DNA from 3 places in the Spongiibacter taiwanensis genome. Region 3 is predicted to be linked to each of the others. Evidence: predicted binding sites of a transcription regulator. Region 3 holds the regulator's gene; each other region holds the start of a gene.
What was found. The regulator FNR, encoded in region 3, switches genes on or off when oxygen is low (the NO sensors DNR and NnrR bind a similar motif). The targets are predictions, from matches to a motif close to TTGATNNNNATCAA.
Positions count from the first base shown of each region.

Region 1: a site for FNR is predicted at 2,859-2,872, ahead of NCG89_RS07755 (OmpW/AlkL family protein). Genes of this name have one in related genera too.
Region 2: a site for FNR is predicted at 1,847-1,860, ahead of NCG89_RS12310 (hemerythrin domain-containing protein). Genes of this name have one in related genera too.

Region 1 covers NZ_CP098455.1:1,667,598-1,678,241, reverse strand. Annotated here, with positions in the region: gene NCG89_RS07775 (chloride channel protein) at 1-88, shown strand, start outside; gene argC (N-acetyl-gamma-glutamyl-phosphate reductase) at 120-1,160, shown strand; gene erpA (iron-sulfur cluster insertion protein ErpA) at 1,251-1,604, shown strand; gene NCG89_RS07760 (GGDEF domain-containing protein) at 1,788-2,738, shown strand; gene NCG89_RS07755 (OmpW/AlkL family protein) at 2,935-3,633, shown strand; gene NCG89_RS07750 (anhydro-N-acetylmuramic acid kinase) at 3,648-4,766, opposite strand; gene NCG89_RS07745 (peptidoglycan DD-metalloendopeptidase family protein) at 4,766-6,040, opposite strand; gene tyrS (tyrosine--tRNA ligase) at 6,358-7,662, shown strand; rRNA gene NCG89_RS07735 (16S ribosomal RNA) at 8,155-9,688, shown strand; tRNA gene NCG89_RS07730 (tRNA-Ala) at 9,796-9,871, shown strand; tRNA gene NCG89_RS07725 (tRNA-Ile) at 9,934-10,010, shown strand; rRNA gene NCG89_RS07720 (23S ribosomal RNA) at 10,361-10,644, shown strand, end outside.
Region 2 covers NZ_CP098455.1:2,679,280-2,689,923, forward strand. Annotated here, with positions in the region: gene mtgA (monofunctional biosynthetic peptidoglycan transglycosylase) at 1-218, shown strand, start outside; gene NCG89_RS12300 (M23 family metallopeptidase) at 504-1,379, shown strand; gene NCG89_RS12305 (bactofilin family protein) at 1,277-1,726, shown strand; gene NCG89_RS12310 (hemerythrin domain-containing protein) at 1,946-2,503, shown strand; gene NCG89_RS12315 (acylphosphatase) at 2,526-2,810, opposite strand; gene yghU (glutathione-dependent disulfide-bond oxidoreductase) at 2,948-3,799, shown strand; gene NCG89_RS12325 (alpha/beta hydrolase) at 4,200-5,027, shown strand; gene NCG89_RS12330 (pirin family protein) at 5,111-6,022, shown strand; gene NCG89_RS12335 (sensor domain-containing diguanylate cyclase) at 6,034-7,542, opposite strand; gene NCG89_RS12340 (hypothetical protein) at 7,873-8,382, opposite strand; gene NCG89_RS12345 (phosphotransferase family protein) at 8,379-9,617, opposite strand; gene NCG89_RS12350 (DUF7064 domain-containing protein) at 9,644-10,591, opposite strand.
Region 3 covers NZ_CP098455.1:3,529,692-3,540,335, reverse strand. Annotated here, with positions in the region: gene NCG89_RS16060 (hypothetical protein) at 1-455, shown strand, start outside; gene NCG89_RS16055 (acetyl-CoA hydrolase/transferase C-terminal domain-containing protein) at 457-2,580, opposite strand; gene NCG89_RS16050 (hemerythrin domain-containing protein) at 2,765-3,343, shown strand; gene hemN (oxygen-independent coproporphyrinogen III oxidase) at 3,346-4,743, shown strand; gene fnr (fumarate/nitrate reduction transcriptional regulator Fnr) at 4,882-5,634, shown strand; gene NCG89_RS16035 (Yip1 family protein) at 5,723-6,334, shown strand; gene ccoN (cytochrome-c oxidase, cbb3-type subunit I) at 6,547-7,980, shown strand; gene ccoO (cytochrome-c oxidase, cbb3-type subunit II) at 7,977-8,585, shown strand; gene NCG89_RS16020 (cbb3-type cytochrome oxidase subunit 3) at 8,600-8,764, shown strand; gene ccoP (cytochrome-c oxidase, cbb3-type subunit III) at 8,757-9,641, shown strand; gene ccoG (cytochrome c oxidase accessory protein CcoG) at 9,638-10,644, shown strand, end outside.

The sequences.
Region 1 (10,644 bases), 1.9 Mb from region 3:
ACCCCGTGAGCCGGAAGCGGGTCAGAGCAGTAGCGATGCGGCGGCGCTGGAGCGAACCGGCCCCCAGGTCTTGGATCGAGATAAATGAAACCCTCAGGTGGGGAACGGAGGACAGTACAGTGCTGAAAGTTGGAATCGTTGGCGGTACCGGTTACACCGGTGCGGAATTGTTGCGATTGATTGCCGCTCACCCCGATGCCGAGGTGGCAATGATCACCTCCCGGGCGGAAGATGGTGTGCCGGTAGACGAGTTGTTTCCAAGTTTGCGGGGCTATGTGGACCTGCGCTTTACCGTTCCAGATGTCGCCGCCCTGTCCAGCTGTGATGTGGTGTTCTTTGCGACGCCTCATAATGTGGCGATGAACCTGGTGCCAGAGCTGCTGGCTGCCGGTACCCGGGTTGTGGATTTGTCGGCAGACTTTCGAATTCGCGACGCGGCGTTGTGGTCGAAGTGGTATAACGAAGAGCACTTGTGCCCCGACGTGCTGGCCGAGGCGGTATATGGTCTGCCTGAGACTAACGCCGCTGCGATTGCCGACGCCAAGCTGATTGCGTGTCCCGGCTGCTACCCTACTGCGGTGGAGTTGGGCTTCATTCCTCTGCTGGAGAGCAAACTGGTTGATCCAAGCCGGTTGATCGCCAGCGCTGCCTCCGGGGTCAGCGGGGCGGGCCGGCAGGCAAAGGTTGACAATTTGTTTGCCGAACTTTCCGAGAGCTTCAAGGCCTATGGTGTGGCCGGACATCGTCACTTGCCTGAGATCGAGCAGGAGCTGATGGTCGCCGCGAAGGGGCCGGTATCACTGACCTTTACGCCGCACTTGCTGCCCCAAGTTCGGGGTATTCATGCCACATTGTTTTCCGAGGTGAGCAACCCTGACACCAGCGTCGAGCAGCTGCAAAGCCTGTTCGAAGAGCGCTACGCCAATGCGCCCTTTGTCGACGTCATGCCGCCGGGTAGCCTGCCGCAAACCCGCACGGTGCGCGGCGCCAATATGTGCCGGATCGCGGTGCACAAACCCCAGGGGCGCAACACGGTGGTCGTGTTGTCGGTAATTGATAATCTGGTCAAAGGCGCCTCCGGTCAGGCGATCCAGAATATGAACATCATGTTTGGGTTGCCGGAGACGGCAGGGCTTCAGGGTGTGTCGCTGCTGCCCTGACCGGCGGCAATTCTTGATCAATTTGCTCAGGAATACGATAATTTTGGCTAACGTCGCTTACAGCGGCCCGTTAGAAATAGAGGTGACATTATGTCTGCGGTTGAGCAATTTACGCCCACCGTACTGGCGTTAACAGAACGTGCGGTAGCCAAGGTGAAAAGCCTGGTTGAAGAGGAAGCCAATGACGAGCTGAAATTGCGGGTCTTTGTGACTGGTGGTGGCTGCTCTGGCTTTCAATACGGCTTCACCTTTGATGAGCTGGCTGACGAAGACGACACCTTGATTGAAAAAGATGGGGTAACGGTGTTGGTGGACCCGCTCAGTTATCAGTATCTCGAGGGCGCCCAAGTGGATTACACCGAGGGCCTTGAGGGCTCTCGGTTCGTCGTCAGTAACCCGAATGCCGCCACTACCTGCGGTTGTGGCTCGTCTTTTTCTATTTAACCTGCCGCTACTCACTAGTCTGCCCCCACTGCGGGGCAGCGCTTCCCTCCTGACGTACTGATCACGTCATTAGTAGAATTACTCACTGCACTCTGCCGCGTTCTTGCAATAATGGACCGTAGTTTGTTGCTCGGCAAAGGAGCGTGTCGGCGATGTAAACTTGCGTCTACCAAGGGGTTCGCCATGTTGCGACATATCATGGACACTCTGTGCACCGAAAGCACCGGCCACGTGCTGATCGTCGATGACGACGAAACAGTTCTGACCGCATTTTCAGCGGTGCTGGGTCAGTGCCAGAAAATTTCAGTCGCCCGCAGCGGCCGCGAAGCCCTCGAGCTGTTATCACCCGATATTGACTTGATCCTGTTGGATTATCGACTGCCGGATATGGACGGTCTGGAAGTGTTGCGAGCAATAAAGCAGTTTCGCGAACGGACGGGGGTGGCGGTCATTATGATTACTGCGGATAGCGATGAGGTGCTCGAGTGTGAAGCACTGCGTCTGGGGGCTATCGACTTTTTGAGAAAGCCCTTCTCGTCTGCGGTGTTGCAAGCCAGAGTGGCTGTTCACCTTGAGCGCCGCCAATGTCTCAAGCAGATACTGCAAATGGCGCAGCACGACGAGCTCACGGGCAGCTTGAGTCGCCGTGCGTTTTTTCTTGAAGCTGCGCGTGAATTCAGCCGGGCAAAACGGCACGGTACCGGGTTCAGTCTGCTCTACTTCGATCTGGATAAGTTTAAGGCGATCAACGATAACTTCGGTCATTCTGTAGGCGATCGTGTGCTGAAAAGCTTTGCGCAAACGTGTATGGCTCGCAAGCGGGAGCACGATCTGTTTGGCCGAATTGGTGGTGACGAATTTGTGATGCTATTGACCCGGACCAATCTGGCCAATGCGCGTACGGTTGCTGAGGATATCTGTAGGCTGGCAAACAAGGTGTCAGTGGCCGTGGATGAGGGGTTGGTCGTCCAGCCCTGCGTGTCGGTGGGAATCTCCGCAATGCGCCTGAGTGACACGGCGTTGGAGGATGTGGTCCACCGTGCAGATATGTCGGTATTTGATGGCAAGTCATCTGCGGTGAGCTCGGAGAATACTGTTTCGCGTGCGCGGACCAAGGGCTCCAACCTGCACTGATTGCCCCCTTCTAGCGATTCCTGTGGTCGTCAGCTTTCGGGTGTGGATAACTCTCGTCAAGATTTTATGCGGCAGCGCTGATTCTGCGAAATGCCGCTGACTCCATTTTGTTGCAATCCGTTAATCCAGATCAATTTCAGGAGTGTCGCCCCCGGCTTAAATGGCATCAGGTCATTTTCGAATCTGAGGAAACACTATGAAAACGATTATTATCGCGACTCCCCTGACCCTTGCTCTGGTTCTGGGAGCACAGGCTTCTGCAGCGTTTGAAGCGGGGGATATTCTGGTGCGAATAGGTGCAACCACTACCGATCCCAGGGAGTCCAGTGAAGAGGTTGAACTCAATCGGTCTATTATCAGCCTGAGCGGCGGACGATCCGGGATTGGGCTAAACAGTAACACCCAGCTGGGCGCGAACATTGAATATTTTCTAACCCCGCAGTGGGGTGTCGAGCTGCTGGTCGCAACCCCTTTCGAGCACGAGGCGGAGGGAACTGGTGAATTGCAGGGGCTGACGATAGCCGAGTTTAAGCACCTCCCGCCGACACTGAGCCTGGTTTATCACCTTCCGCGCATCGGTCGCGCACAACCCTATGCTGGGGTTGGGCTGAACTACACCTTCCTTTTTGACGAGGAAATCACCGCCGAGGCCGATGCTGCTTTTGCTGGACTGGGCTTAAATGATGGCAAATTGAAACTTGACGACTCGTTCGGTGTGGCCGTTCAGCTGGGAGTGGATTTTCATATCGATAATCACTGGCTGGTGAATGCGTCAGTCAGGTGGATTGATCTGGAAACCGATGCAGAGATACGTTTCGCTGGCGGGAATAAAGTCACCAGCACCATTGAGGTTGACCCCTTTGTCTACACCCTGTCGGTCGGGTATCTGTTCTGATTTCGCTGGGGTAATCAGGCGGGGTAGATTGCGCCCAAGATGCGTTGGCCGCGGGCGCCGGTAACCGCTGGCACGTTTCCGGGTTGGCCTAACAGGGTTTGTCGGGCGAGCCAGGCGAATGCGCAGGCCTCGACCCAGTCTGGATCAATGCCGAGTTTGCTGGTGGTCGCTATTTTGCAGCTGGGCAATTGTTGGTGTAGCGCAGCCAGCAGTGCCCGATTGTGCGCCCCGCCGCCGCACACAAACACTTCGGTGGTTGCCGGGGCATGTTGCTTGATTGCCAGGGCAATACTCTTTGCTGTGACCTGCAATAGGCTGTGCTGAACATCTTCGGGATTGAGTCGGGGCAGGGTCTGGAGAATGGTGTCGAGGGCGGCTGGGTTGAAGTCTTCCCGGCCAGTGCTCTTTGGGCCACTGGTCGTAAAGAAAGGTTTGTCGAGAAACGCAGACTCGAGCTCAGCAATTGGGTTGCCGCTGGCCGCCCATGCGCCGTCACGGTCGAAAGGCTGGCCTCGGTGTTGCTGAATCCAGCAATCCATCAAGACATTGCCGGGGCCTGTGTCGAAGCCGCTCACTCGGCCATCACCGGTGAGTACGGAGATATTTGCCATACCGCCGATATTCACAATCACGCGATTGACCCCGGTCTTGTGCATCATTGCGGCGTGAAACGCAGGGACTAGTGGCGCGCCCTGCCCGCCAGCGGCAATATCGCGGCGGCGAAAATCAGCTACCGTGGTGATGCCACTAACTTCGGCTAGCGTATTGGGGTCGCCAATCTGCAGCGTAAATGCCTCCCCATGAGGGGTGGTGGGTGCCGGTGGCCGATGGCGAACGGTCTGACCATGGCTGCCAATAGCGCGAACCTGAGTGGTGTCGATCTGCGCTTGCTTGCATAACTGCATCACACAGTCGGCCATCGCGAGTGCGAATAGACGGTCAGCGCGTCCCAGGCGGTCGATTTCGTTGTCGGTGCCGTGGCAAAGCGACAGCAACTCGTGCTTGAGTGGTGACGGGATGTCGAGGCAGAGGTGGTGCTTGAGAGTGAGTTGGTCGTTGTCGAAGGACACCAGCGCGGCATCAATACCGTCCAGGCTGGTGCCCGACATCAGGCCGATGTAGAGCTCAGGCATTAACCTGCATCGCTACCGGAAGTGTAATTCCGTTGGGCGGCGTAGGTTCTGAGCTGCATTTGCATGCCGCTGATTTGCTGCTTGAAGGCCGGCATTTCGCCGCTGCCAACCCGGGTCGGTGGAGGCAGTTTGTCGACGATGGTCGCTGGATTGCGGTGTACGCCATTCATCAAGAATTCGTAGTGCAGGTGCGGGCCGGTAGCATAGCCAGTGGAGCCCACCCAGCCGATGGTTTCGTGTTGCCGCACCCGGGAGCCTTTTGAGACGGCGCGTTTGTGCAGGTGCAGGTACTTGGTCACGTAGGCTTCGCCATGCTTAATAAAGACGTAGTTACCATTGGCCTTGGAGTAGCCTGATTCTATGACGCGACCATCGCCAGCGGCATATACCGGTGTGCCGCGGGGCGCTGCATAGTCAATGCCCCGATGAGGGCGAACGGTTTTGAAAACCGGATGCAGGCGCTTCGGGTTAAAGCCGGAGCTGATGCGGGTAAAGTCGAGGGGCGCACGGAGGAAGGCTTTGCGCATGCTTTCGCCCTTCTCGGAGAAGTAGTCGACTTCGCCTTCATTATTGATATAACGATAAGCTTCAAAGGAGCGCCCTTGGTTGAAGTACTGGGCGGCCAGGATTTGGCCGCTGCCGAGGAGCTCACCATTGAGGTAAAGCTCTTCATAAATGACTATAAAGTAGTCATCCTTGCGAACGTCGTAGACGAAATCCAGCACGCCGCCGAAAATGTTGGCCAGCTCCATGATGATGCCTTGCCCAACACCCGCCTCATGAGCAGCCTTGTAAAGGGAGCTGGTGATGGTGGCGCTGGCAACGCGTTGCCGGACCTCCGGGGTTTCTGCCAGCTCGGTGGTGCTAAACCCAGCGACGCTGCGCTCAAAGACCAGGCTATTTAGCTTGTCGATCTGAAAGCTCATGGCATCGAGCTTGCCATCGTCATTGATTTGAAATGACAGCTTTTGGCCGGGGCGAATTTTGCTGAGGGCGCTGGCCTTGGAGGCGCTGCTAAGTAGCTCGTGAAGGTCTTGGGCGGTAAGGTTGGCCCGCCCAAAAATAGCCGACAGAGAGTCGCCGGGCTTAACCGTGATATCCAGCCAGGGCTTTTCGGGCTCGACCTCTGCGAGAGGTGCCTCGTTAATCGGGCTCTGCGGGCGGATCGGGCTGAGCTCAAGGTTTAGCGGAATCGCGGTGCGTTTTGCTTCGGCATTTTCGCCCGGCAAAAGTAAAAGAGCGATGCCCACCGCAATCAGGGTCGATGCGGCCAATGCGAGGTGGTGTCGCGGGAATTTGGCGGTGGACGGTTTTACGGCGTGCCGCTTTGGTTTCCAGTTTCGCATAGTGTTAGAAATGTAAATTTGTCACAGTGTATAAATTTCGCGCAGTATAGCAAATTACCATTGGGACAAAAGCCCGTACAAACCGAAAGTTAATGTGATTTCTAGCTAGCATGGGCCGCTAAGGCTTGGCTGTGCTTGCTTTTCGAAGTCGTTGTTGTATCTTGCCCGATCTCCAAATCACTGATTGGCCTCAGATTGCGGGCCGAATTTCGGTAGCGCCGAAATATAGAAGAAGGTAAGACGATATGACCGGGCTGGATACGGGCTTTGTGGCGGATCTCGAGGCGAGAGGCTTGATTGCTCAAATGACGGGCGAAAATGGCCTTGGAGAGTATCTCGCCAGCGCATCCCGAACCCTGTATTGCGGCTTTGATCCCACGGCTGACAGTCTTCATATAGGACACCTAGTGCCGCTGTTGGCGCTGAAGCGCTTTCAGATGGCCGGACATAAGCCTATCGCCCTGGTTGGCGGTGCAACCGGGCTGATCGGCGATCCCAGTTTCAAAGCGCAGGAGCGCCAGCTAAATACGCCCGACATTGTGGCAACGTGGGTGGAGCGCTTAAAGGGACAGCTGTCGCGCTTTATTGATTTTGATTGCGGCGCTAACTCGGCGGAGTTGGCCAACAATCTGGATTGGTTTGGGCCGATGACCGCCTTGGAGTTTTTGCGCGATATCGGTAAGCACTTCTCTGTTAATAGCATGATTGCCAAGGAGTCGGTGAAGCAGCGTATTGATCGGGAAGGCTCCGGGATTTCGTTCACTGAATTCAGCTATTCGCTATTGCAGGCCCTGGATTTTGCCGAGCTCTACAAACGCCGCGAATGCACCTTGCAGCTCGGTGGTTCTGATCAGTGGGGCAATATTACCGCGGGGATTGACCTGGCTCGCAGGATGCATGGTGCGCAGGTTCATGGAATGACGATGCCGTTGGTGACGAAAGCCGATGGCACCAAGTTTGGTAAGACCGAGTCGGGAACCGTTTGGCTGGACCCTGCCAAGACCTCTCCATATGCCTTTTACCAGTTCTGGCTGGGGACTGCTGATGCAGACGTGTATAAGTTCCTCCGCTATTTCACCTTCCTTCCGGTTGAAGAGATCGCCGAGATCCAGCGTCAGGATGAAGAGGCTCAAGGTCGCCCGCGGGCTCAGGGGGTTTTGGCTGCAGAAATGACGGGATTGATCCACGGTAAGGAAGGGCTAGAGGCGGCTCGGCGTATCACTGAGGCGCTTTTCTCTGGGGCGCTGCAGGATTTGTCTGAGCGAGACTTGCAGCAGCTGGCCCTTGATGGTCTCCCTTGTGCGGATGTTGAGCGGGCGAGCTTGATGGATATGCCGCTGACACAACTATTGGCGGATGTTGATCTGGCGCCGGGCAAGCAAGTTAAGGATGCCTTGGGTCGCAACGCGGTATTCATCAACGGTGAGTCAGTGGGAATCGAGCAGAATATGCAGTTGCCGGCGCTGTTCAGTGTCGAGCGCGCATTCTTCGGTCGCTACTTTGTTGTTCGCCTGGGTAAGAAGAAATACCAGTTGCTGGTTGTTTCTTGAGCTGTAAGTGCTCGCCACTGCTCGGTTTTTGCGCAAGTTGAGTGGTTTCTAATCGATTGTCATCTTTTTGAAAAATTCTTTTAAAAACCCGTTGACTCTGAGTTGGTCGTCTCTATAATGCGCCTCCTCAACTGCTGAGGCAGACGCGCTAGGGCGAAGGTTCTAGGGCAAATTGCTAAGGTGGTTGAGCTAGCAAAAAAGTTTAAAAATACTTGTTGCTAGGCGGGACGAAGTCTGTATAATACGCGTCCTCGCTTCGGGAGAAACCTGAAGCAAATCAAAACCCTGGCGGTTTTGAGTTGTTTAAAAAGAAGAGATTAGATAATTCGTGTGGGCGCTTGTTGATGGGTATTTGCGACATAAATATTCAGAAGCAAGTGACTCGTAAATTCATGAATTTGAATACGATTCTGAGCTTCTGAGCCGAGATTTTGGATAGTAAAGCAGGTTTTGCGTAACTATCCCATCATGCGAAAGCTGATGTAAAAGATTGAACTGAAGAGTTTGATCATGGCTCAGATTGAACGCTGGCGGCAGGCCTAACACATGCAAGTCGAACGCGAAAGGTCTTCGGACTGAGTAGAGTGGCGGACGGGTGAGTAACGCGTGGGAATCTACCTGGTAGCGGGGGATAACTCGGGGAAACTCGAGCTAATACCGCATACGCCCTACGGGGGAAAGGAGGGGATCTTCGGACCTTCCACTATCAGATGAGCCCGCGTCAGATTAGCTTGTTGGTGAGGTAAAGGCTCACCAAGGCGACGATCTGTAGCTGGTCTGAGAGGATGATCAGCCACACTGGGACTGAGACACGGCCCAGACTCCTACGGGAGGCAGCAGTGGGGAATATTGCGCAATGGGGGAAACCCTGACGCAGCCATGCCGCGTGTGTGAAGAAGGCCTTCGGGTTGTAAAGCACTTTAAGCAAGGAGGAAAGGTTGTCGGTTAATACCCGGCAGCTGTGACGTTACTTGCAGAATAAGCACCGGCTAACTCCGTGCCAGCAGCCGCGGTAATACGGAGGGTGCAAGCGTTAATCGGAATTACTGGGCGTAAAGCGCGCGTAGGCGGCTTCGTCAGTCAGATGTGAAAGCCCCGGGCTCAACCTGGGAACTGCATTTGATACTGCGGAGCTAGAGTATGGTAGAGGTGAGTGGAATTTCCTGTGTAGCGGTGAAATGCGTAGATATAGGAAGGAACATCAGTGGCGAAGGCGACTCACTGGACCAATACTGACGCTGAGGTGCGAAAGCGTGGGGAGCAAACAGGATTAGATACCCTGGTAGTCCACGCCGTAAACGATGTCAACTAGCCGTTGGGGAACTTGATTCTTTAGTGGCGCAGCTAACGCACTAAGTTGACCGCCTGGGGAGTACGGCCGCAAGGTTAAAACTCAAATGAATTGACGGGGGCCCGCACAAGCGGTGGAGCATGTGGTTTAATTCGATGCAACGCGAAGAACCTTACCAGGTCTTGACATCCTAGGAACTTGGCAGAGATGCCTTGGTGCCTTCGGGAGCCTAGAGACAGGTGCTGCATGGCTGTCGTCAGCTCGTGTCGTGAGATGTTGGGTTAAGTCCCGTAACGAGCGCAACCCTTGTCCTTAGTTGCCAGCACATTATGGTGGGAACTCTAAGGAGACTGCCGGTGACAAACCGGAGGAAGGTGGGGACGACGTCAAGTCATCATGGCCCTTACGACCTGGGCTACACACGTGCTACAATGGGCAGTACAGAGGGCTGCAATATCGCGAGATGGAGCCAATCCCTTAAAACTGTTCGTAGTCCGGATTGGAGTCTGCAACTCGACTCCATGAAGTCGGAATCGCTAGTAATCGCGAATCAGAATGTCGCGGTGAATACGTTCCCGGGCCTTGTACACACCGCCCGTCACACCATGGGAGTGGATTGCACCAGAAGTGGATAGTCTAACCGCAAGGGGGACGTTCACCACGGTGTGGTTCATGACTGGGGTGAAGTCGTAACAAGGTAGCCCTAGGGGAACCTGGGGCTGGATCACCTCCTTAACTTGAGCGCAACGAAGTTGGCAAGTGCTCACACGAATTGTCTAATCTCCATTGGTTGAAAGCGATACCTGAATCGTCGCGTTAGCGGCGTGTTCGACCCGACTATTGGGGCTATAGCTCAGCTGGGAGAGCGCCTGCCTTGCACGCAGGAGGTCAGCGGTTCGATCCCGCTTAGCTCCACCATGCTGCAAGTGCTCGCGGACCTAAACAGGCTACTACCCGAGTTTGTTTGTGAGTAAGAATTTGGGTCTGTAGCTCAGGTGGTTAGAGCGCACCCCTGATAAGGGTGAGGTCGGAGGTTCAAGTCCTCCCAGACCCACCAAAATGGCTCTGCTCGGCGTTGCCGAACTGCTCATGTGCTAATCGCACACTACGCAGTCCGGCGCCTTGATCAGCGACATTTTGGTTCATGGTTCGAACGCAGTGGTAATTAAATCCCGTATCGCTTTTAAAGACTAGAAATAAGCCTTCTTGATGAAGTATGTAGTATCGAGTGGGTTTGTTTCTGGTTTTTGCAATCAGATGTTCTTTAACAAGGTAATTAAGCTGAAACAAAACACTGTTTTCTCAAGTGTTGTAATAATCCGGCGAAAACCTGATCACGCAGCAAGTCGCGTGTGATCAGTAGCAGTTTCTTGATGATATGGCGATGGCGAGTCTATTTGCTTATATGGTCAAGCGACTAAGCGCATACGGTGGATGCCTTGGCAACTAGAGGCGATGAAGGACGTTGGAGCCTGCGAAAAGCGTGGGGGAGTCGGCAACCAGACTTTGATCCCGCGATGTCCGAATGGGGAAACCCACCTAGCATAAGCTAGGTATCTCTTGACTGAATACATAGGTCTTGAGAAGCGAACCAGGAGAACTGAAACATCTAAGTACCCTGAGGAAAAGAAATCAACCGAGATTCTCTTAGTAGCGGCGAGCGAACGGGGATCAGCCTGCAAGTGATAGCT
Region 2 (10,644 bases), 850 kb from region 3:
TTGGTATTGCCGCAGCGAGTGAGGCGCATTTTGGGGTAGATGCCAGACAGCTATCCCGCCAGCAATCGGCGCTGTTAGCCTCTGCTTTGCCGGGCCCGCTGATTTATCACCCCGGGGCGCCGTCGGCCTATTTGCAAGAGCGGGCCGCCTGGAACCTGCGCCAGCAACAGCACCTTGGCGGCGAGCGCTGGATTGGCGACATTTACACTTCGCGCTAATTCTCGTCTATTTGTTTGTGAGACATACAAATTTGCATCATTTGCCAACTAACACCATAATCGGGCCTTGCGTTGCGTAAGGGGATAAAAAAATGCGCAGCGGTTTGAGGGGACTGAGGCTTGCAATAAACCAGCTCGCGGGACAATGGACACCCGTCAGACGATAGTCAGAGCGCGTTTATAGCCTCGATAACGAGAAAAATGATGCGCGAGCACTACAGGGTCACAATAACAAGTTTTGAAGGCGCCCGGCATTACACTATTACTCAGCTTATGCGGCGGTTCATGGCGGGTATCGGTATCTTCCTGGCAACAACCTTCCTCGGCGGTTTTCTGATCATTTACTTTCTGTCTGGCAGGGTTGAGGCCCTCGGCGGCGACCTTCGGGATTTGCAGAATTACCAGGCCAAGATCAAGCTCGAAAACGAGGCGTTGCTAAAAGAGCAGCGTCAGTTGCAGGCCACGGTTGAAGAGAAGGCCGCAGCACTGTCGATGATGAGTGACGAGCTGGGTAATATCGAGAGCATGATGGGAATCAGCCCGGAACCGGAAGAGGCGCTCTATGAGCGTCTGGATACGGCCAGCCAAACAGCCCAGGAAAAGCGCTATATGCTTACCGCGATTCCCAGTGGCTACCCTCTGCAAGACCCCAGTGTCAGTAGCTATTACGGTATGCGTAAGCACCCCGTGCTCGGCACGATGAAGCTCCACGGCGGGGTGGATTTGCGGGCCTCTGAGGGCACGCCGGTTTACGCCACGGCCGACGGTGTGGTCGAGTGGTCCGGCAATCACAACAGTGGCTTCGGTAAGTTGGTAAAGCTGAGTCACAACTTCGGCTTTGCCACCCTCTATGGCCACCTCAGCAAGCCAATAGTTGCGGTGGGTGATTATGTTCGTCAGGGCGATCTACTTGGCTATTCCGGTAATACCGGGTTGTCCAGTGCGCCCCATCTTCACTATGAGGTTCGACACCTGCATCGGCGCCTGGCGCCCCGGGCATTTATGGAGTGGTCCTGGGAAAATTACGATGTGCTATTCACTCGAGAGGAAAAAATCAAATGGGATTCCCTGGCAAAAACGTTAAGAAAGACGACGGTGCCTCTGCGCCCAGAACGACAACTATCGCAGCTGGCACAAGCGTCGTCGGTGACCTCGAGCTGAAGGACAACTTTCATCTCGACGGAAAGCTTCAGGGGCAGTTGACCTCATCGGCTGATGTCACAATCGGTCGGTCTGGCAGCTTTAAGGGTGAGATCTCCGCCAAGCGAGTGCTGATCAGTGGCGTGATGGATGGCAAAATTGACGCCGATCGGCTGGAAATTGTTGCCACCGGCCAGGTCTCGGGAGAAATCCGGGTGCGGGAGTTTGTGATTGAGTCGGGTGGCCAGTTTGTGGGCGCCAGTCAGGTGAAGAAACATGAGCCGAAGCCGACCTCGCTGCGGGCAGTCGACGGCGGCAGTGAAAAGGAAGGTGCTGCCCCTGAGGCCAGGGTGGAACAGCAGTCCTGAGAAAACAGGATGTAGGTCATAAGGGGCGCCAATGGCGCCCTTTTTTGTGCTCGGCGATGAGGATTTTCTTCGCGAAGCTGAGCGCTGTGACGCATTTCCGGCTTTTTATGTGGCAAAGGGCTGATCTAGATCAAGCCTTTGCCTGTTAGCACTTGTCGCAAACCGCCCGAGAGATGACATTGGCGAGATCGCCAATCGCTTTCAGGATTTTTCGCAATCATGCCGGTTCAACAATTGCGCCAGGATCACGCCAACTTCTCCCGCGTCCTCGATATGCTGCAACGCGAGGTAGGCGGTTATGGCCAATCACTGCGTGATAGCGACATCGATCTGATCATGCAATCCATCGACTATATCCGCGGTTATCCCCAGCTGTTCCACCACCCCCTTGAGGACGCAGCCATCGACTATCTTCAGGCGCGGGAAGTGGGGGTGTGGGAGGAGTTGGAGCGCATTCGTCGTCAACACACCCAGCTCGAGCGTGAAACTTTGCGCCTGAGCTGGTTGTTCCAGCTGGTTTACAGCGACCACGTGGTGCCGATGGAGCGCATTAAAGAATGCCTGCAGCGCTATCTCGACTTGCAGTCAAAGCACATGGCGCGGGAGGAGGCGGCTCTGTTTCCACTGTTTGAAAACCATATTGATGATGCAGGCTGGCGGAAAATTCTGCTGGGAATCAGCCGGGTCAGCGACCCCTTGTTTGGTCATGCCGAGTGGGATGCGCAGACCAATTTGCGCGATAAGCTGGGGTTACCTCAGGTGCGCCGGGTCGACTGACGGGTGGCGAGCGTGTGGCTGCTCAGTCGACGGTGTAGTCCGGCTGCTGCGTGAACCCGGCCGGTGGCGGGGTTTGCTCGGAGCTGACCTCAATACCCGACACTGAGGCAGCCGGCGGCCCGATTTGGCAGGCCTTAACCAGGTCGTCCACCTGCTCGTTCGGGCCGCTCAGTAAGGCTTCAACGCGGCCATCAGACCGGTTCCTTACCCAGCCGTGCAAGCCTCGTTGGATGGCCTCGCGGCGCGTCCAGCCTCGATACCAGACTCCCTGAACGGTGCCGCTAATCAGCAGGCGCACGGTTTTCATCCTTATCTCCCTCAATTCCCGAAACCCTATTGTGAAGTAACAGGATATGGGTGCAAGTTGCACTGCCGGCGCCCCTCTGCGCACTATAAGGCCCTTAACGGTTAACGGGCGCTCGTGCTCGGCTGAAGGAGAAGAGTATGTCTGATGAGCAGCAAGGTGGGGCAGGATATGAGCCTCCCCGGGTTTGGCAATGGCAACAGGCCAGTGGCGGTAAATTCAGCAATATCAACCGACCGGTGGCGGGGGCGACCTTTGATCAGTCTTTGCCCAAGGGCAAGCACGACTTACAGCTTTATTCACTGGCCACCCCGAATGGGGTCAAAGTAACGATCATGCTCGAGGAGCTGCTGGAGTCCGGGGTAATCGAGGCGGAGTACGATGCCTACCCCATTGATATTAGTGAGGGGCAGCAGTTTGGCAGCGATTTTGTTGCCATCAACCCCAACTCGAAAATCCCCGCGCTACTGGACTGCGGTGAATCGCCGCCGCTAAGAGTGTTTGAGTCAGGCGCGATCCTGCTGTACCTGGCAGAAAAGTTCGGCGCATTTCTGCCGACGAGCCAGCCTGAGCGAGCGGCGTGTTTTTCCTGGCTGATGTGGCAAATGGGCAGTGCGCCATTTCTTGGAGGCGGCTTTGGCCACTTCTATGCCTATGCGCCAGAGAAGCTCCAGTACCCCATTGATCGCTATACCATGGAGGTGAAGCGCCAGCTGGATGTGCTTGACCGGCATTTGGCGGACAACCGCTTCTTGTGCGGCGAGAGTTATACCATCGCCGATATGGCGACCTATCCCTGGTACGGCGAATTGGTGCTGGGAAACTTGTACAGCGCCGGTGAATTCTTAAGTGTCGCCGACTATACCCATGTGCTGCGTTGGGCGAAGGAGCTTGGCGGGCGACCGGCGGTGCAGCGAGGGGCCAGGGTCAACCGCTTGTGGGGCGATGAAGCCACGCGGGTAGTTGAGCGCCACGGTGCCGATGATTTTTAGTGGGCGCGCTCAGGCTAGATGAGAAGCAAAAAAAACCGCTGGAATGCCAGCGGTAAGGTTGAGGTTGGGTGATTGAAGATGCGCCCCGCAGGAGCATCGCGCTCCAACAGATTGTGGTGGACTATTTACAACCTGTATGGAGGTATTCTTTTTATCAATATTTCACAGGCATGTCCAATGGTAAGGCGAAATAAGTGCTACTGTTTTTGAACAAATTCTATCTAAATCCCTGATTTTTTGACTCTGCAAGCAGCGCTTCCTGTAGTTGGCTTTTTGCTACGACACAATATTGATAAAAAGTATACTTGCCTGCGCGCTGGCCTGGCATCCGGCAGCTGAACCTGGCCGTACCAGTGGGGTTGTTAATGAGGCAGTTAATGTGGGCGCTGGGAGGGCATTGATGAAGGTATTTTTGGTTTTGCTGCTAGTTGGCGCCGCAGTCGGGTGTGCGGTGGTTGCCTCGGGAAAGCCCCTTCAGGTGCTGCGCGATCAGGCTTTTGTCACGCGAGGAGATCAATCCCTGACTGGCGATCTGTACTTGCCCGACAGCCCGGGACTGCGCCCGGCCATGGTGGTGGTTCACGGGGGTGGTTGGACTAACCGCAGCGGCGATATGACGGCAATTTGCCGGCGTCTGGTGAATGCGGGATTTGTGGTGTTTAACGTCACCTACCGACTGGCACCCGCGCACCGCTACCCGGCTCCCTTGGATGATGTTAATGCGGCGCTGGAGTGGATCTATGCCAATGCTGAGCGCTATCGCATTGATCCAGACCAGATTGGCGGTTGGGGATACTCGGCCGGTGCTCATCTGATTTTGCTGGCGGGCTTGGCGCGGCAGCAACCTCCTTTTCTCAGCAGCATTGTGGCTGGAGGCACGCCGGCCAAACTGACGGCCTGGCCCAAATCACCACTGGTGATCGAGCTCATCGGCAAGCCGATGGCTGAGGCGGAGGCGACCTGGCAGGAAGCCTCGCCGGTGAACCATGTTGAGGAAGATTCGCCTCCGGTATTGCTTTACCACGGCCAGTGGGACGCCCTGGTTCAGCCCGAACAGATGGAATTTATGCGCCAGGCCCTGGTGGCGAAAGGGGTACCGGTTGAGACCTATACCGTCCACCTGCTCGGCCATATCGGCACGTATCTACTCGGTGATGGGGCAGAGCGCCGCGGGGTGGAGTTTGCGCTGACCTCCGCCCGCGATACTATCCCCAGAGGCGCTGATTAGCGCCGCAGTGCGGCGCTATGAAGCCATAATCTGGCGCAGTGAAGTGCGAGGCGCGCTCGATAAATAATGATGGAGAGAGACCGATGAGCAATTTGGCAGATCTCACGGAACAAGGCTGTGACAGCCACCCCGGTTGCGACGCGCTATTGCGAGTGCTGTTGCCCAAGAGTAAAGACTTGGGCGGTTTCAGTGTGCGTCGCTCGCTGCCCACCGTGGGCACCCGGATGATCGGGCCGTGGGTGTTTTTTGATCACATGGGGCCTGCTGAGTTTAGCCCCGGTGAAGGTATTAGTGTGCGGCCCCACCCCCACATCGGTATTGCCACGGTGACCTACCTGTTCGAGGGGGAAATTTTGCACCGGGATTCCTTGGGCAGCTATCAGGCGATTCGGCCGGGGGATATTAACCTGATGGTGGCGGGGAGCGGCATTGTCCACTCCGAACGGGAGCGGCCGGAAATCACCGCCACCGCCCATCGCTTGCACGGTTTGCAATTGTGGCTGGCGCTGCCGGAGGACCAGCAGGAGGTCGCCCCGGCGTTTCATCATTATCCCTCGGCGGAAATCCCTGCGGTCGATGTCGACGGCGTGCCGGTGCGGGTGATGATGGGGGGTGCTTACGGTAAACGCTCTCCGGTGAAGACGTTTTCAGACACCTTGTACATGGAGGCGGATTTGCGCGCTGGTCAGCAACTGGTGTTGCCGGATGTGGCCGAGATGGGGGTGTATGTTGCTGCCGGCGCGCTGCAGATCGGTGAGCGTGAATTGCCGACCTTCAGTATGGGGGTCCTGTCGGGCGGCCAGGGTGTGGTGGTTACCGCGACCTCGGATAGTCGATTGGCTGTCATAGGGGGAGAACCACTGGGCAAGCGCGTGATGGAGTGGAATTTCGTTTCCACTGAGCAGGGGCGGATCGATCAGGCAAAAGCGGATTGGCAGGCGGGTCGGTTTGCCAAGGTAGTGGGTGACGAGGAGGAGTTTATTCCGCTGCCTTGAGGCTGCCTGGGTCAGGTCGCCTGTTGCTGGCGGTGGGTGGTCTGGCTGCTCTCGGTGTCGAGGTCATCAAAGTGAAGGGATAAATTTCGCCCGGCTTCCTTGGCGGCATACAGCGCAAGATCGGCACGCTTTAGCAGGTTGCGCGGGGGAAGCTCATCGCCGTGGCGGTGCGGGTTTTGGGTGGCAGAGCCGATGCTGGCGGTGATCGCGCTGGGTAGCGCGCTAATGTTTTCAATGTTGCGCCGCAAGCGCTCCGCCACGTGGCGGCAGGCCTCGGCATCGGTATGGGGCAAAATGATGGCGAACTCCTCACCCCCGTAGCGGGCGACCACATCCTTGGCTCTGGCACCGCCAAGCAGGGCATTGGACACCGCCTTGAGGGCTGCGTCACCTGCGGGGTGACCCAGGGCGTCGTTATAGGCTTTGAAGTGATCCACGTCGACCAGCAGCAAGGACAGGTGGCCGTTTGACGCGGTGGCCTCGGCTACCAGGCGCTCCAGCTCGACATCAAAGGCCCGCCGATTTCGCACCAGAGTTAAGGGGTCGGTCATGGCAATATCTTGAAGGTGGCGGTTGGCCGCCTCCAGCTCGTTTCCGCGTTGGTTGAGGGCGTTGATCGCCTCTTTCTGGGTGGTAATGTCCTGGATCTGTGACAGCAAGTAGCGGGGGCTGCCGCTGCGGTCGCGAACCACCGAAACGTTGAGCTGGACCCAGACCAGGCTCTCGTCCTTTCGGATATAGCGCTTTTCAATCCGATAGGTGTCTCGCTTGCCATCAAGTGCTTCGGTCAGTAAATCCAGGTCTTTCTGCAAGTCATCCGGGTAGGTAATGGTCTGGAAGTCGGTTTCGAGCAGTTCGGCGGTGCTGTAACCCACGATATCGCAGAGGGATTGATTTACTCGCAGCCAGCGCCCAGTTGGCGATACCAGGGCCATGCCGATGGCGGCATGCTGAAAGGCCGATTCAAACAACTCCATGTTCTCCCGCACCATCTGCATTGCCTGCCGGCGTCGTTCCTCGAGGTGATTGCGCTCGATGTTCCTCCCCAGGGCTTTGGCCATCAGCTCGATCAGCTCGGTATCGCCCTCGGGAAAAGGCGTGTCTCTGGGCTGGGTGTCGGTGAAGCAGATGGCGCCGTACAGACGGCCCTCAGTCCAAATTGGCGCAACCAACAGCGCTTTGGCCTCTGGCGAACTTAATGTGAAGCGCAAGGCGTTGCGGCCGGCATCTGGCACCGCCATGGTGGCCTGGGCGCTGACCAGCGGCTCCAGCGGTGTGTCGGCAATCAATATCTGGTCGTTGGGTTGTAGCTGGGTGTTGGCGGGCAGGCAATCGATAATGGTGGCGGTGTCGTCTTCGAGGCAGACCAGTAGCCCGGTCGACATGGAAAAGGCGCGCAGCCCGGTAGCCAGATAGTCGCTGAATAGGGCCTCTGGGCTGGCGTGATCGGCCAGCATGAGGCGGTGGAGATCCCGAAAATGCTCGGTCAATTGTGCAAGCTGGTCTTTGGGTTTGCGCACAGCGAATCGTTCCAGGGGTCGTTTCCGGGCGTTTCGGTTATCCAAGGGCGGCAGCAGGGCTAACGTCAAGAATAAGTTGTCCTCACTTTATCGATTTGTGAATTTCTTAACAATAGAGAAGCCCCTCAATTAACAAGGAATTGATGTAAATCTATGGGGTGGTTATTTTTTGTAGGGTATTTCCACGATGTTCGCGGCTGTTAGTGCACAGTTTTGAGGCTTAGAGATGCAGTGTACTTGCCCAGCTGTGGGGCGGGGTGTGACGTAGTGTGAGGTGAGGTGAGGTGAGGTAAGGAAAAACGGGGGCGCGTAACACCCCCAAAAAGACCTTCAGGTGGTAAGAAGGGATTCGACGCTGGGGATGAGCTCGGGGGCGGGCTCAAACCCGGTGGGCTTGTTCAATGCGCGACCCAGGTTGAGGCTGGCGTCGGAGTGAGCAAGGACCACTTTCTCAACCTTGGCGGCATCGCTTTCACTGCCAGCGATGGCCGTGCCAATACCGTCTCTCAGCGCCCGGGCGGCGGTTTGCAGGTCAGTAAATCCGCGACTGGGGTCCTGCAGTGCAGCTTCGGTGTCGCCAATCAGCTGGCTCAGCTGGCCCTGAATCGTCGGGTCGGAAATCGCAGCCTGCAGATCCTGGGCCATCGCCAGATGGTGCTGCATGTCTTTGCGGAGCACACCGTGGATCACTGAGAGATTGTTCAGCGCCATATCCAGGGTGGCCATGGACAGCTGAATTTGTTGTTGAGCCAGTTCATTGTTGGCATCAACCGCCGGCAGCACGTTGTCTTTCAGCGACTTAATGACGGATTTCAGTTGCAGTTGAATATCGGGAATCATGCCATGGCCTCCGTCAGTTTTTGTTTGAGGCTACCCAGTAGCAGGTAACCAATGGCCGACAGCCAGGCGACCACCACGTCCTGGTGGCTCTTGCTGCCGTTGGCAACCCGGTAACCGGTTCCCATCACGATGATGGCGGCCTTCCAGGCATTCATCACGTCGTAGTACCGCATCCGCACTGGGTCGACGGGCAGGCCGGTGGCCTTTTCATACGCTGCCAGCAGCTCGTCGGTGGGCATCAAACCGCTTGCCAGGAAGGTTTTGCCGTCTTCAGCAAAGTGACCAAATTGGGGGCCGGTGAGCCAGCCGAGGTCTTGGTGACGATCACCAATGCTGACCAATTCCCAGTCCAGCCAGGCGGTAATCTCGGCCTTGTCTTCATCAAACAGAAAGTTACCGCTGCGCATATCGTTGTGAACGATGGAGGCGTGGTCCAGCGGCGGCGCATTGCGGCGCAACCAGTTGGCGGCAATCTGAATCAGCGGTTCGTCTTCGCCCCGGTCTTCTTCCCATACCCGGTGCCACCAATTGATCTCGCGGACCACGCTGTCATTGCTGCCAACGGTTACCGGATCGAATCCGGGCAAGTTAATAGCGCTGGCATCAAAGGCATGGAGCTTGGCGATTTGCTCGATAACCTGAGGCGCGAGTTTGGTACGCAGTTCGGGGCCGAAATTGAGCCCCACACCGGTAACCTGGGTGGAGGGGATTTTGCTGGGTTTGGCCACCCCGGTAACAAAGCCGTAAACGATGGCGGGGAAGGGCAGGTGACTGCCGTCCTCGTCGATCCAGTAGCTCTTGGCAACGGGCATGATGTCGTTGTCGGCCACAAACTTGACGATCTCCGCCTCGCGCAAAAAGCTGGTTTCTACCACCGGCTCCATGGGGCTCATGCGCAGTACCATGGGGGTGGTGTGGCGATCCTCGGTGCCGCTTTCGCCCTGCCAGTTGAGCTGAAAGGCCATTTGCAGCATGGAGGCGCCGCCAGACAACCAGCGGGGTTTGTCGATGCTGAATTCGCCCTGCACTTTGCTGGCGATCAATTTGGACACCCCGTCAACCAACTGGTCGAGGGTCACTGGAGTGTAACCCTCTTGGCGCTTGGCGCGGTTCTGCATTTTGCGGGTCAGCACCACATCCACTTCGTGATCGGTGGCGAAGCGCTGGCGCAGGGCTTCAATAAAAGCCTCTGTGGGGTACTGCCGAATATCGGCAGCAGCTTGATCTGTTTGCATCGCGTTTTACCTGCTTTTAATGATTTTTATTTTGGAAAGCCGTTTTTATTGTAGAACTCGAGGTAAGAGTTCTGCCAGTACACTTCCATCCAGCCTGGACCTTCCTGGCCGTCGTAGGTGGCCTTGGCCGCGCCCTCCCGGAGCACACAATGCTCTGAGGGTGGCAGTGCGTAGTGGGCATAAAACTCGGCTTCTACTCGGGTTTGGCGACCCAGTTCATCGGTGAGCAGGGTGGTAACGCGCTTGTGCCAGAGTCCGTCATCAAACTCGACCTTGGTCTGGATGTCGGTCAGTTCCGCCATCACACCATCTTTGACCACGTACCCGCGCAGGTTTTCCTGGCCCATGGCGAAGTAGCGCCAGTAATGGACAATGGTGTTGCCGTCTGCAGACTGGCCTTCATACCAGTTGTAGGTCTGGAATGCCTCCCACACCCGGGTGCCCCAGCTGTGATCGCGATGGGCGAAGGTGTCGAATGTGATCTCGCGGTCGGCCAGCTTGATATAGCCTTTGGTGCGGCCAGACTGTTCGATGCGATTCACCGCGGTGTAGCCCGGGCAGCCGTCTTTGTGGGAGCCGTAAGCATAGGGGGGGTGAAGGGCTTCAAAGGTGAAGTCGATAACGGCGTCTTCAGTCTCCCAGCGCACCGAGGCATTTTTAAATTTCAGGTCCTGGCGCATCTGAAAGTTTTCAATCTGCCAATTGCCAAAATTCATATCCTTATCCACCGGGCGGTCGGCCAGGCGCTGTTGGATTGGCTTGTCTATACCGGGTCCAAAAATAGCCATGGCGGCGCCGGCTTCTCCCGCTTTGTTCACCCAGGTGTAGGTGAAGGCGGCAATGCCTTCCTCTGGCAGCACGATGGTGTAGGGGATCGATTCACGGCCGAAGGGGTTTTCCGGAAGGATATGGCGGTCATCGTGTACCGGGTCGATGGCCAGGTCGGGTCTGCTCAGTTTGATATCGTCAAACACAGTGTGAACCTCGTTATTGTTAGGGCGTTGTTTGATTGCGTTGAGCTAAGAAT
Region 3 (10,644 bases):
AATCCCAGTCTAATTTCGATTGGGGTAAAGCGATGGCCCTCGGGGTGGGCGCACTCGCCGGGGGACTCGATCAATTGAGCAGTGAAGCCCAGGCAAAAATTTTAAGCTCCATTGTTGCTGACAGTTACGGCGGAGCCGAGGGCATGTCCAACTTGCAGGCCACCGTTAACTCCCTCTCTGTACCCTCTTCAGGCAATCTCGCAGGCAGCGCCGGTGGCGCACTGGGCGGCGGTTCAGGCGGTGGCGGCTCGGGGGGCGGCTTTGTCATCGACGAGCAGTTCCAGTTCAGCTGCCCCCACGGAGGCAACCACAGCGTACCGATCAAGGCTAAAAGCACTGCCTGCGGCCAGGCGATGCGGCGCTATGCCAAAGTCGCAGGCTGCAACCTGATCGACGACATGCAGTCTGCCCAGGACAACTACTATTCTGCCTGCGCATCGGAAATGTACGAGTAAGCTACCGGGCCAGCTCAAAGGCGAGCAGCTTCCTCAGCGCCCGAGCCTTTATGCCACTCTGATCAGCTGCATCTGACGTCAATCCGAGACAAGCCAGCACCGGCTCGAGCTCCGGGCTCCCGCGCTGGGGTGCAATCAGCGCCCGAACCTTCTCCCATCGCGATAAGCCGGCCACGGCTTTTAAGGCCCTGGCCGCCGCCAATTCCACCTCGGTGAAGTCGCAACCCAGCGGGTACGGTGGCAGCACGTCGCCGGCCTCCCGCACTTTTTGGCTCACCGACTCGGGAAGGTTATTGCGGCTGGCAACGGGCACCTGCCAGTCACTCGCCAACTTGCCGGCCGCTTTTGCCTCAGCCACCAGCTGCGGCTGGAAGCGGCTGTCTGCAACACAGATCAGCGCCTGAATGACCTCCTCATCGGTCTTTGAGCGCAAGCCCGCAATGCCGTACTCGGTGATGACAATATCGCGAAGGTGCCGGGGAATGGTGCAGCTGCCATACTGCCAAAGCACATTAGAACGGGCGTGTTTGCCCTCGCCCCGTACCGCCCGAATCATCAGAATAGAGCGCCCTTCCGGGAGCTGATGGGCCATCGCTACAAAGTTATATTGACCGCCCACACCGGATATCACCTGACCATTTTCCAGGGTATCCGACGACACTGCGCCAGTAAGCGACACATTCAACCCGGTGTTGATAAACCTCGCCCGCCGTCGCTGCTGGCGAAACAGCCGCGGGTTGGCATCGAGTTGGTTAATCTTGTCCACCCCGCACATGGCGATTTGTCGGCGCGCCTTGTTATCCAGGCCGCGAAGAGCCTCGTAGAAGCGGTCACTTCCCAGAAAAAAGCCGCCGTGAAGCACCGTGCCGTTGCGCAGTGACTCACCCACACAGGCTTGCATTCGCTTCTGGCTCTCAGGATTGGCCACGTTGGCACTAAATGCCTCGCCGTCGGCACCGATGATATGGCCCTCACGATACTGACAATCATCCCGAAAAACGCCGTGGTGTTGCAGGATAGCAAAGTCCTTGCCGCGCAACTCCCTGACCCCAAGGTCGGCAAGATCGCGAAATATCGAATCGGACAGCGCCTCGGGCTGACAGCGGCCATCATTCACCAGCTGCTGGAGCGCCCAAAAATCGTAGACCTGGCGGCGTAACACACCGGCGCTGAACAGCGCGAGAAAACCCTCCACAAACATTTCAGTGACGCCGTAAAGCCCCGCTTCAAAGGCTCGGGTTCCACCCACATTGGCGATCAAGTCGCCATACCGCTGGGTTGCCTGGAAGCGATCCAGCAACGCCTGGTATTTCGCGGACTCCCGGTGGCGCAGCAGCAGGCAATGCACAATGGCATCCCCCATGGCGCCAATGCCCAGCTGCAAACTACCCCCATCAGCCACCAGCGCGCTGGCATACAAGCCGATGGCGTAATCCGCCGCAGGAATGGGCGCGAGATGAGGTACCCCAAACAGCCCGTGACCGCTGAGCGGTTGTTTGACCAGCAGGTCAAACTCGCCCTCGTCCACATTGGCCTCGCCATGCATAAAGGGCAGGTCTTCGTGGATGACTGCCACCCGCAGTGGCGGGCGCCTCTGGGAGCGCAAGATATCGACCAACTCAGAGCTAGTATCTGGGTTGCAACTAGTACTCACCCGGCCGGGATAACCGTCGTCCCTGGCCACTAACTGCAATACCAGATTACAGCCTTGGGCAGCCACATCCCGGGCGGCAAAAGTGTAGTTCGAACTGATGTAATGCCGTTGGGCCAGCGGGTTTCCCACCTGGCTACCCGGCTTGAAATAAAACTCCTTCACACAGATGTTGCTCGGCAACGCCGCGTTGGCCAGATCCGTTATGTATTGGGGCTCGGTGTAATTGCCATACAGCCGATCAAAAACCGGATTCAGTAATCGCCCTGCCTCGGCGGATTTCTCCACAGGCCGCCCGAGAGAAAGCGCCGTTAAAATGGTCAACTTACGGTCAGGGAGGTTGGCTATCTGCCGGTAAAGGGCATCGATAAGTGCCACCGGCTTCCCGAGCCCCAGCGGCATAGCCACCACGATGTCACCCGGCAGTCGCTTGAGAATTTCTGCCACTGCCGACTCAATGTCCCACTCACTCACGCTTGCCCCCTTAGCCACCATCAGTTTCCCCCGGACTTCACCAGCAACAGCCCACTCCTTGACCCACATCAAGATCCCCCTATCAGTCCAGCGATAGGCTACACGCTAACCCCTCTGGCGATGAGGGGAACGGCCTGACCTCAGGGTTGCGCCTGGTCAACCGCAGTGACGTGAGGGTATCGAAATGCATCCAATGTTGAGTCGACTGGAGTCTGATCACCAGCGCATGCTGAAAATGCTATATACCCTAAATGCTGAGGTCAGCAAGTTCTATGGACTGCATCGAGGAAAAGCCGATGTGGATACCATTCTTTCCATTTTGGATTACATCCAGGTATACCCGGAAAAATGGCATCACCCGATTGAGGACATTCTGTTTGCCCACCTTGCCCAACACCCCCTGGCCGATCAACACGCCATTGCCGAGGTACAGCGGGACCACCAACGGCTGGAGGCCCTCAGTGATCGGCTCGTCCAAATTTTTGGCGAGCTGCGTTTGGCACAAAGCAAGGCAGGCCTATCTGTCATCCGCTTGTGCAAGCACTACTACACCCGCCAGATTTCTCATATTCACGATGAACGGCGCCTGTTTCTCGACGCTGAAAAAATGCTGACTGCCGACCAATGGCAGCGCATTGAAGATGAAATCGAACACTACCTGGACCAGGAGGCCATTGACGAGCGCGACGCCTATCTGGCGCTGCTTCGTCAACCGCAATCCGCCAGCTCGACTGCCACCACCGTTCATGAGTCCCGGAAATGACAATGCCCTCCCCCATTTCCCTGCAAAACGCGACGGACGACCTCACAACCCTGCTGCAACGCTACGCCGTCAGGGGGCCTCGCTACACGTCCTATCCCACTGCCCTCAACTTCAGCGACAGCTTCTCGGAGGCGGATTACCAGCGACAACTGCTCGACGCCAGAGCATCAACCTCCCCGTTATCCCTTTACGTACATATCCCGTTTTGCCGCAGTCTTTGCTACTACTGTGCTTGCAACAAGGTCATCACCAAGAATCGCGGCGCCGCACGGCGCTATCTTGATCACCTGCATATCGAAATCGAGTTACTGGCAAAGGCGATTGGCCGATGCCGCAAGGTCACTCAACTCCACCTCGGCGGCGGTACCCCCAACTTCCTCGATGATGCCGAAATGACTGAGCTGATTCATATGCTTGCCAGTCATTTCACCTTCGATGACAGCAAGCGCCGGGAATACTCGATAGAAATCGACCCGCGCACCGTTACACCCGAGAGTTTGGCCTTGCTCCGGGGCCTGGGCTTCAATCGGCTCAGCTTTGGCATCCAGGATACCGATCCCAAGGTGCAGCAGGCGATTAACCGATTGCAGCCCTTCGACGATGTCAGCGCCCTGGTCGAGACCGCCCGGGTATATCGCTTTCGTTCCGTCAGCACCGATTTGATTTACGGTCTGCCCCACCAAAGCCCGACCAGTTTTGAACACACCCTGAATGCCACCATTGCCCTGGCGCCGGATCGCATCGCGCTGTACCACTACGCCCACCTCCCCCAACAGTTCAAGTGGCAGCGGGCATTGGAAAAACACCCGATGCCAGACGCAAGCGAAAAGCTGGCCATTCTTCAACTGGCCATCGACCGTTTGACCCGGGCAGGCTACCTCCACATTGGCATGGACCACTTTGTTAAACCCGAAGACGAGCTGGCCATCTATCAACGTGAAGGGCGCCTGCAGCGCAATTTCCAGGGTTACTCCACTTGCATGTCGCCGGACGTACTGGCAATTGGTGTCTCGGCAATCAGCTCACTGAGAGGAAGCTACGCCCAGAATCATAAAAGTCTGGACGACTACTACGCTGCGTTAGCAGCAGGCAGGTTGCCCATCGCTCGGGGGGTATTGCTCAGCGCAGAAGATCAGCTGCGACGTTTCATCATTATGCAATTTGCTTGCAATCTAAAGCTCGACTGCAAGCTGCTGCAAGAGCGATTCCACGTGACCTTCGCGCAAAAATTTGCCGACCTTTTACCTGCGCTACGCCAACTCCAACACGATGGCATCCTGGATATCAGCCACGAGGATATTACTGTCACCGAGCGCGGCCGGCTGTTCTTACGCAATGTCTGCATGCTCTTCGACACCTCACTTACCGCTGACCAATCACGCTACTCAAAGGTTTTGTGACATAGCGAGTGGGTAGAAAGCGACGATGAAAACCATTCAAACAAATTTGGCCACGATAGATGGGGTGATGACTTGACCAAGTGCGCAAGCCCGGCGTTCAATGACACTTTGGCAGAGCAAACGTCATTGGAGGACGCCATGCGGCCGGCGCAAACATCCCAGCAATGTCCCCACAACCCGGCGGTCAGTTGCAGCAAATGTCGCCTCAGTGCGATTTGTTTACCCCTGGCCTTGGAAAGCGACGAAATCGTCAAACTCGACAATATCGTCCAGCGTGGGCGCCCCCTGCAAAAGAATCGTCACATCTTCCGCGAGGGTGACGAGTTTGGCTCGGTGTTCGCGGTGCGCTCTGGAGCGGTAAAGACCTACAGCATCACCGACGCCGGTGAGGAGCAAGTCACCGGTTTTTATTTCCCGGGCGAAGTCGTCGGCCTTGATGGCATCGGTCAAAATCGCTATGCCAACTCGGCAGTGAGTCTGGAAACAGCGGCGATCTGTGAAATTCCCTTCTCGCAGATCGAACAACTCAGCGGCCACATTCCCAATCTCCGCCGCCATTTCTTCAAACTGCTTAGCAGTGAGATTGTTGAGGACCAACGCCACATTACCCTGCTGAGTAAAAACACCGCTGAAGAGCGCCTCGCCTCGCTGCTGGTCAGCATTTCCGCACGCCAGGCCCGCCGCGGCCTGTCTTCCAGCGCTTTCCGTCTCCCTATGTCCCGGGCCGACATCGGCAGTTTCCTTGGCTTAACGGTCGAAACCGTCAGCCGGGTATTCAGCCGCTTTGCCAAACAAGGCCTGGTGAAGATCGACAACAAAGACCTCAGCGACCTCAACGTGGAAGGGCTTAAAGCGATAGCCAACGTTCACGACGAACACTGCGCCCGCTAACCTTCGGCGAGCTTGACGCAGATCAATATGCCGCACTGCACCGCCGGTATGCTGACTCCCTGAATCGATCATTTTCAGTGAGACCACCATGCCGCTTACCATCAGCAATCCCCTCGGTTTTCTCCTATCGCCCCGACAGCAATGGCAGCGCGTCGCCCAGGTTCGGGATACCCAATGGGTCGGCAAACTCGCCTATCCGCTGATTCTCGCCATTGGCCCCTGCCTGGCCTGGTACTACGGCAGCAGCGAAATCGGTTGGTCCGTGGGTGGCGGTGAGACCGTGCGCCTCACTCAACACAGCGCCACTCAGATCGTGGTCGCCTTTTACCTGGCCATGCTGGCGTCACTGGCAGTGATTGGTTATTTCATACACTGGATGTCCGCCACCTACGGCGCCACCTCAACCCCGCTGAAGGGAATCGTTCTTGCCAGTTATACCGCCACACCCCTGTTCGCTGCGGGCTTGATTGGCTTCTATCCGCTGTTCTGGCTGGACCTGGTGCTTGGCATTGCCGCATTGGGCTGGTCAGTCTACCTGCTGTATGTCGGTATCCCCATCGCCATGAGCATCCCTGAAGACCGCGGGTTCTTTTATGCCTCCGCGGTGATTGCCATTTGCATGGTCATCTTTATGGCACTGATGGGCGCAGTCGTCATCCTCTGGGATATCGGCATGATGCCGGTATTTACTCACCGCTAATCAGCTTCGTTTTTTCCACCGAGCCTCCTAGCGTGGGAAGGAGGCGTTCGCTGTTTCTTCACCAGCGGCACATTGCCAACCGTCTGCGACCAGCACTTTCATTGATCTGGATCAGCACCTCCCTGACCACCCCTTGGGACAATTATCGCAACACCATTACCGTCCCGGATTTACGTCCGGCTCACTGCAACTACAACGGATCGAGGGCAACCATGAGTTCAGCGCCTAGTCATCCAGTCTACAACTACCGCGTGGTCCAGCAATTCACCGTGATGACGGTAATCTGGGGCATTGTCGGCATGGCCGTCGGCGTACTGCTGGCGGCCCAGTTGGTCTGGCCCCAGCTTAATTTCGATACCCCCTGGCTGAGCTTCGGCCGCCTGCGGCCCCTGCACACCAATGCGGTTATTTTCGCCTTTGGCGGCTGCGCCTTGATGGCATCGTCATTTTATGTGGTGCAACGGACCTGTCAGGCCAGACTGATCTCCGACTCCCTGGCCGCCTTTGTGTTCTGGGGCTGGCAGTTGGTGATTCTACTGGCCGCCATCAGCCTTCCCCTCGGCTTTACCAGCGCCAAGGAGTACGCCGAACTGGAATGGCCGATTGATATTCTGATCACTGTCGTTTGGGTGGTCTACGCCATCGTCTTTTTTGGCACCATCATGAAGCGTAAAACAGCTCACATCTATGTGGCCAACTGGTTCTTTGGCGCCTTTATAGTGACGGTGGCGGTGCTGCATATCGTGAACAGTCTGGCGATCCCGGTGACCTTGACCAAGTCTTATTCCCTCTACGCTGGCGCCGTGGACGCCATGATCCAATGGTGGTACGGCCACAACGCAGTGGGCTTTTTCCTCACCGCGGGCTTTCTGGGGATGATGTACTACTTCGTACCCAAGCAGGCGGAACGCCCGGTTTACTCATACCGTCTTTCCATCGTCCACTTCTGGGCGCTGGTATCGGTATACATCTGGGCGGGCCCTCACCACCTTCATTACACTGCGCTACCCGACTGGGCCCAAAGCCTCGGGATGGTCATGTCACTGATTCTTCTCGCACCCAGCTGGGGCGGCATGATCAACGGCATAATGACCCTGTCAGGTGCCTGGCATAAACTGCGTACCGACCCCATCCTGCGGTTTCTCGTGGTCTCTTTATCCTTCTACGGTATGTCGACCTTTGAAGGGCCCATGATGTCGATCAAGACCGTCAACTCCCTGTCCCATTACACCGACTGGACCATCGGCCACGTTCACTCCGGCGCCCTTGGCTGGGTGGCGATGATCTCCATCGGCATGGTGTATCACCTGGTGCCAGTGCTGTTCAACAAACCCAAGATGTACAGCACTGGCCTGATCAACACCCACTTCTGGATGTCGACCATCGGCACGGTGTTGTACATCTCCTCCATGTGGGTCAACGGCATTGTTCAGGGCCTGATGTGGCGGGCCTACAACGCCGATGGCTCGCTGACCTACAGCTTCGCCGAATCGGTTCTGGCAAGTCATCCCGGCTATGTGGTGCGCCTGATTGGCGGTGTTATCTGGTTGGCCGGCATGATCCTGATGGCCTGGAATGTCTGGAAAACCATCGCTGCTGAACAATCTGAAACCGCTGCTGGCAAACTGGTGGAGGCGCAGGCATGAAACACGACGTCGTCGAAAAAAACATTGGCTTGATGATTGTGCTGATCATCGTCGCCATCAGCTTTGGCGCCCTGGTCGAGCTGGTCCCCCTGTTTTTCCAGAAGCAAACCACCGAACCGGTAGCTGGCCTCAAACCGCTCAATGCCCTGCAACTCAGTGGTCGGGACGTTTACATCCGTGAGGGCTGCCATGTGTGCCACTCACAGATGATACGGCCGCTGCGCTCTGAGACTGAGCGTTATGGCCACTACTCCGTCGCCGGTGAGCATGTCTATGAGCACCCTTTCTTGTGGGGTTCAAAACGCACCGGACCGGACCTGGCCCGGGTGGGTGGTCGCTACAGCGATGAGTGGCACCGCGCCCATCTCAATAACCCCCGGGATGTAGTGCCCGAATCGATCATGCCCGCGTATCCCTGGCTGGCCTCCGCCGAGCTCGACCCGAACTTGGTGGCCAAGAAGATGATCGCCCTGAATAAAGTCGGTGTGCCCTACACCGAGACCGATATTAACGGCGCCGCCGCGCTGGTCTCGGGAAAAACCGAAATGGATGCCGTGGTTGCCTACCTGCAACAGCTCGGTCATCTGATCAAGTACAAGCGATAATTGAGGCCGATAACATGGAGCAAGATACCCTCCGCGCCCTGTCGACACTGCTGGTTTTTAGCGCCTTTGTTTCACTGAGCATCAGCATCTACTGGCGGGGCCGCAAATCCTATTTCGATCAAGCCGCCAAATTGCCGTTTGCCGATGAGTTCCCCCGGGAGGACAGCCCCAATGACTAACTTCTGGAGCGCCTGGATTATTGTCATCACTGCTGTTTCCTTCGTGTTGATCTGCTGGCTGCTGTTCAGCAACCGAAAAATCGACAAGGGCGGTGAAACCACAGGTCATATTTATGATGGCATTGAGGAATTTGATAACCCGCTGCCCGCTTGGTGGATCAAACTATTTGTGGTAAGCATTGTATTTGGCGCGGGCTACCTGCTGGCTTACCCCGGCCTGGGCAGCTTTCCCGGTCTGTTGAAATGGAGTTCAACCGGCCAGTGGCAGGCCGCCGTGGACGAGGCCAATGCCAAGTTTGAAGACTTGTACAGCGGCTTTGAGGCGCAGCCCATTGCCGCCCTGGCGACGGATCGAGACGCGATGCGCATTGGCCGACGGCTGTTCGACAACAACTGCGCCATCTGTCACGGCGCCAATGCCGAAGGCGGCTATGGCTTTCCCAATCTCACCGACAACGACTGGCTTTATGGCGACGCGCCTGACCAGATTGTGACCTCCATTCGTCAGGGGCGTAGCGGCCTGATGCCCGCCTGGGCAAGCATTCTCGGCGACGAGGGGCTAGACAACATGACCCGCTACGTCGCCAGCCTGTCGGATGACGCGGCATCCCCCGCCCCAGACACCCGGCAGCAGTTTGTTGCGATGTGCAGTGGCTGCCACGGTGCCGACGGGAAAGGCAATATCGCCATGGGCGCCCCCGATCTGACCGACAACATCTGGCTCTATGGCGGCGACGCCGGCAAGATAAAGCAGAGTATCGCCAATGGCCGCGCCGGGAAAATGCCCGCCCACGGCGACATTCTCGGCGATGCCAAAATTCATCTGCTGGCGGCCTACGTCTACCATCTCTCCCAGGGAGCCGGTGGCGCAAAATGACGGCCATGCATCCGCCGACCCGGCAAGGCAGCGATGCCGCCTCCTCTTTGGATAAGGCGGCCATCGACGCAACATCAACCGACAGCCCGCGCATTCCCGCGGTTGAGCTGGCGCCGGCAGAAGTCGGCGAGATCGACCTTTATCAAAAGCGCGAAAAGATTTACACCCGCAAGATCGAGGGCTTTTTCCAGCGCCTGCGGTTGTTCACTGGCTGGCCACTATTGATCGGCTATTTCCTGCTGCCCTGGCTACGCTGGGACGGTCACCAGGCAGTTCTGTTCGATTTGCCTGCCCGTAAATTTCACATTCTGGGGCTTACCTTCTGGCCTCAGGATATGACCCTGCTGGCCTGGGTGCTGATCGTGGCCGCCTTCGGCTTATTCACGATCACCAATTTTGCCGGGCGGGTGTGGTGTGGCTACACCTGCCCACAAACTGTCTGGACCAGTATTTTTATGTGGCTGGAGCAGAAGTCCGAGGGCACCCGCAACCAGCGCATCAAGCTCGACGCGCGCCCGTGGAATCTGGAAAAGCTGCGCAAGAAGGGGCTCAAACATGCTCTGTGGATGGGCTTTGCCTTGCTGACCGGGTTCACCTTTATCGGCTATTTCACCGATATTCGCGGGCTGTTGATGGACTTCACCCAGTGGCAGGTCAACCCGTGGGCCCTGTCGTGGACGGTATTCTTTACCCTCGCTACCTATATCAATGCAGGCTGGATGCGCGAGCAGGTGTGCCTTTACATGTGCCCCTACGCCCGCTTTCAGTCGGTCATGTTCGACCCCGACACGCTGGTCATCAGTTACGATCAAGACCGAGGCGAGCCCAGGGGCAGCCGCAAGCGCGGCACTAAAGGGTCGCCCAACCAGGGCGACTGCATTGACTGTCGACTGTGTGTGCAGGTCTGCCCCACCGGTATCGATATCCGCAATGGCCTGCAATACCAGTGTATCGGCTGCGCCTTATGCGTTGATGCCTGCAACTCGGTGATGGAAAAAATGGG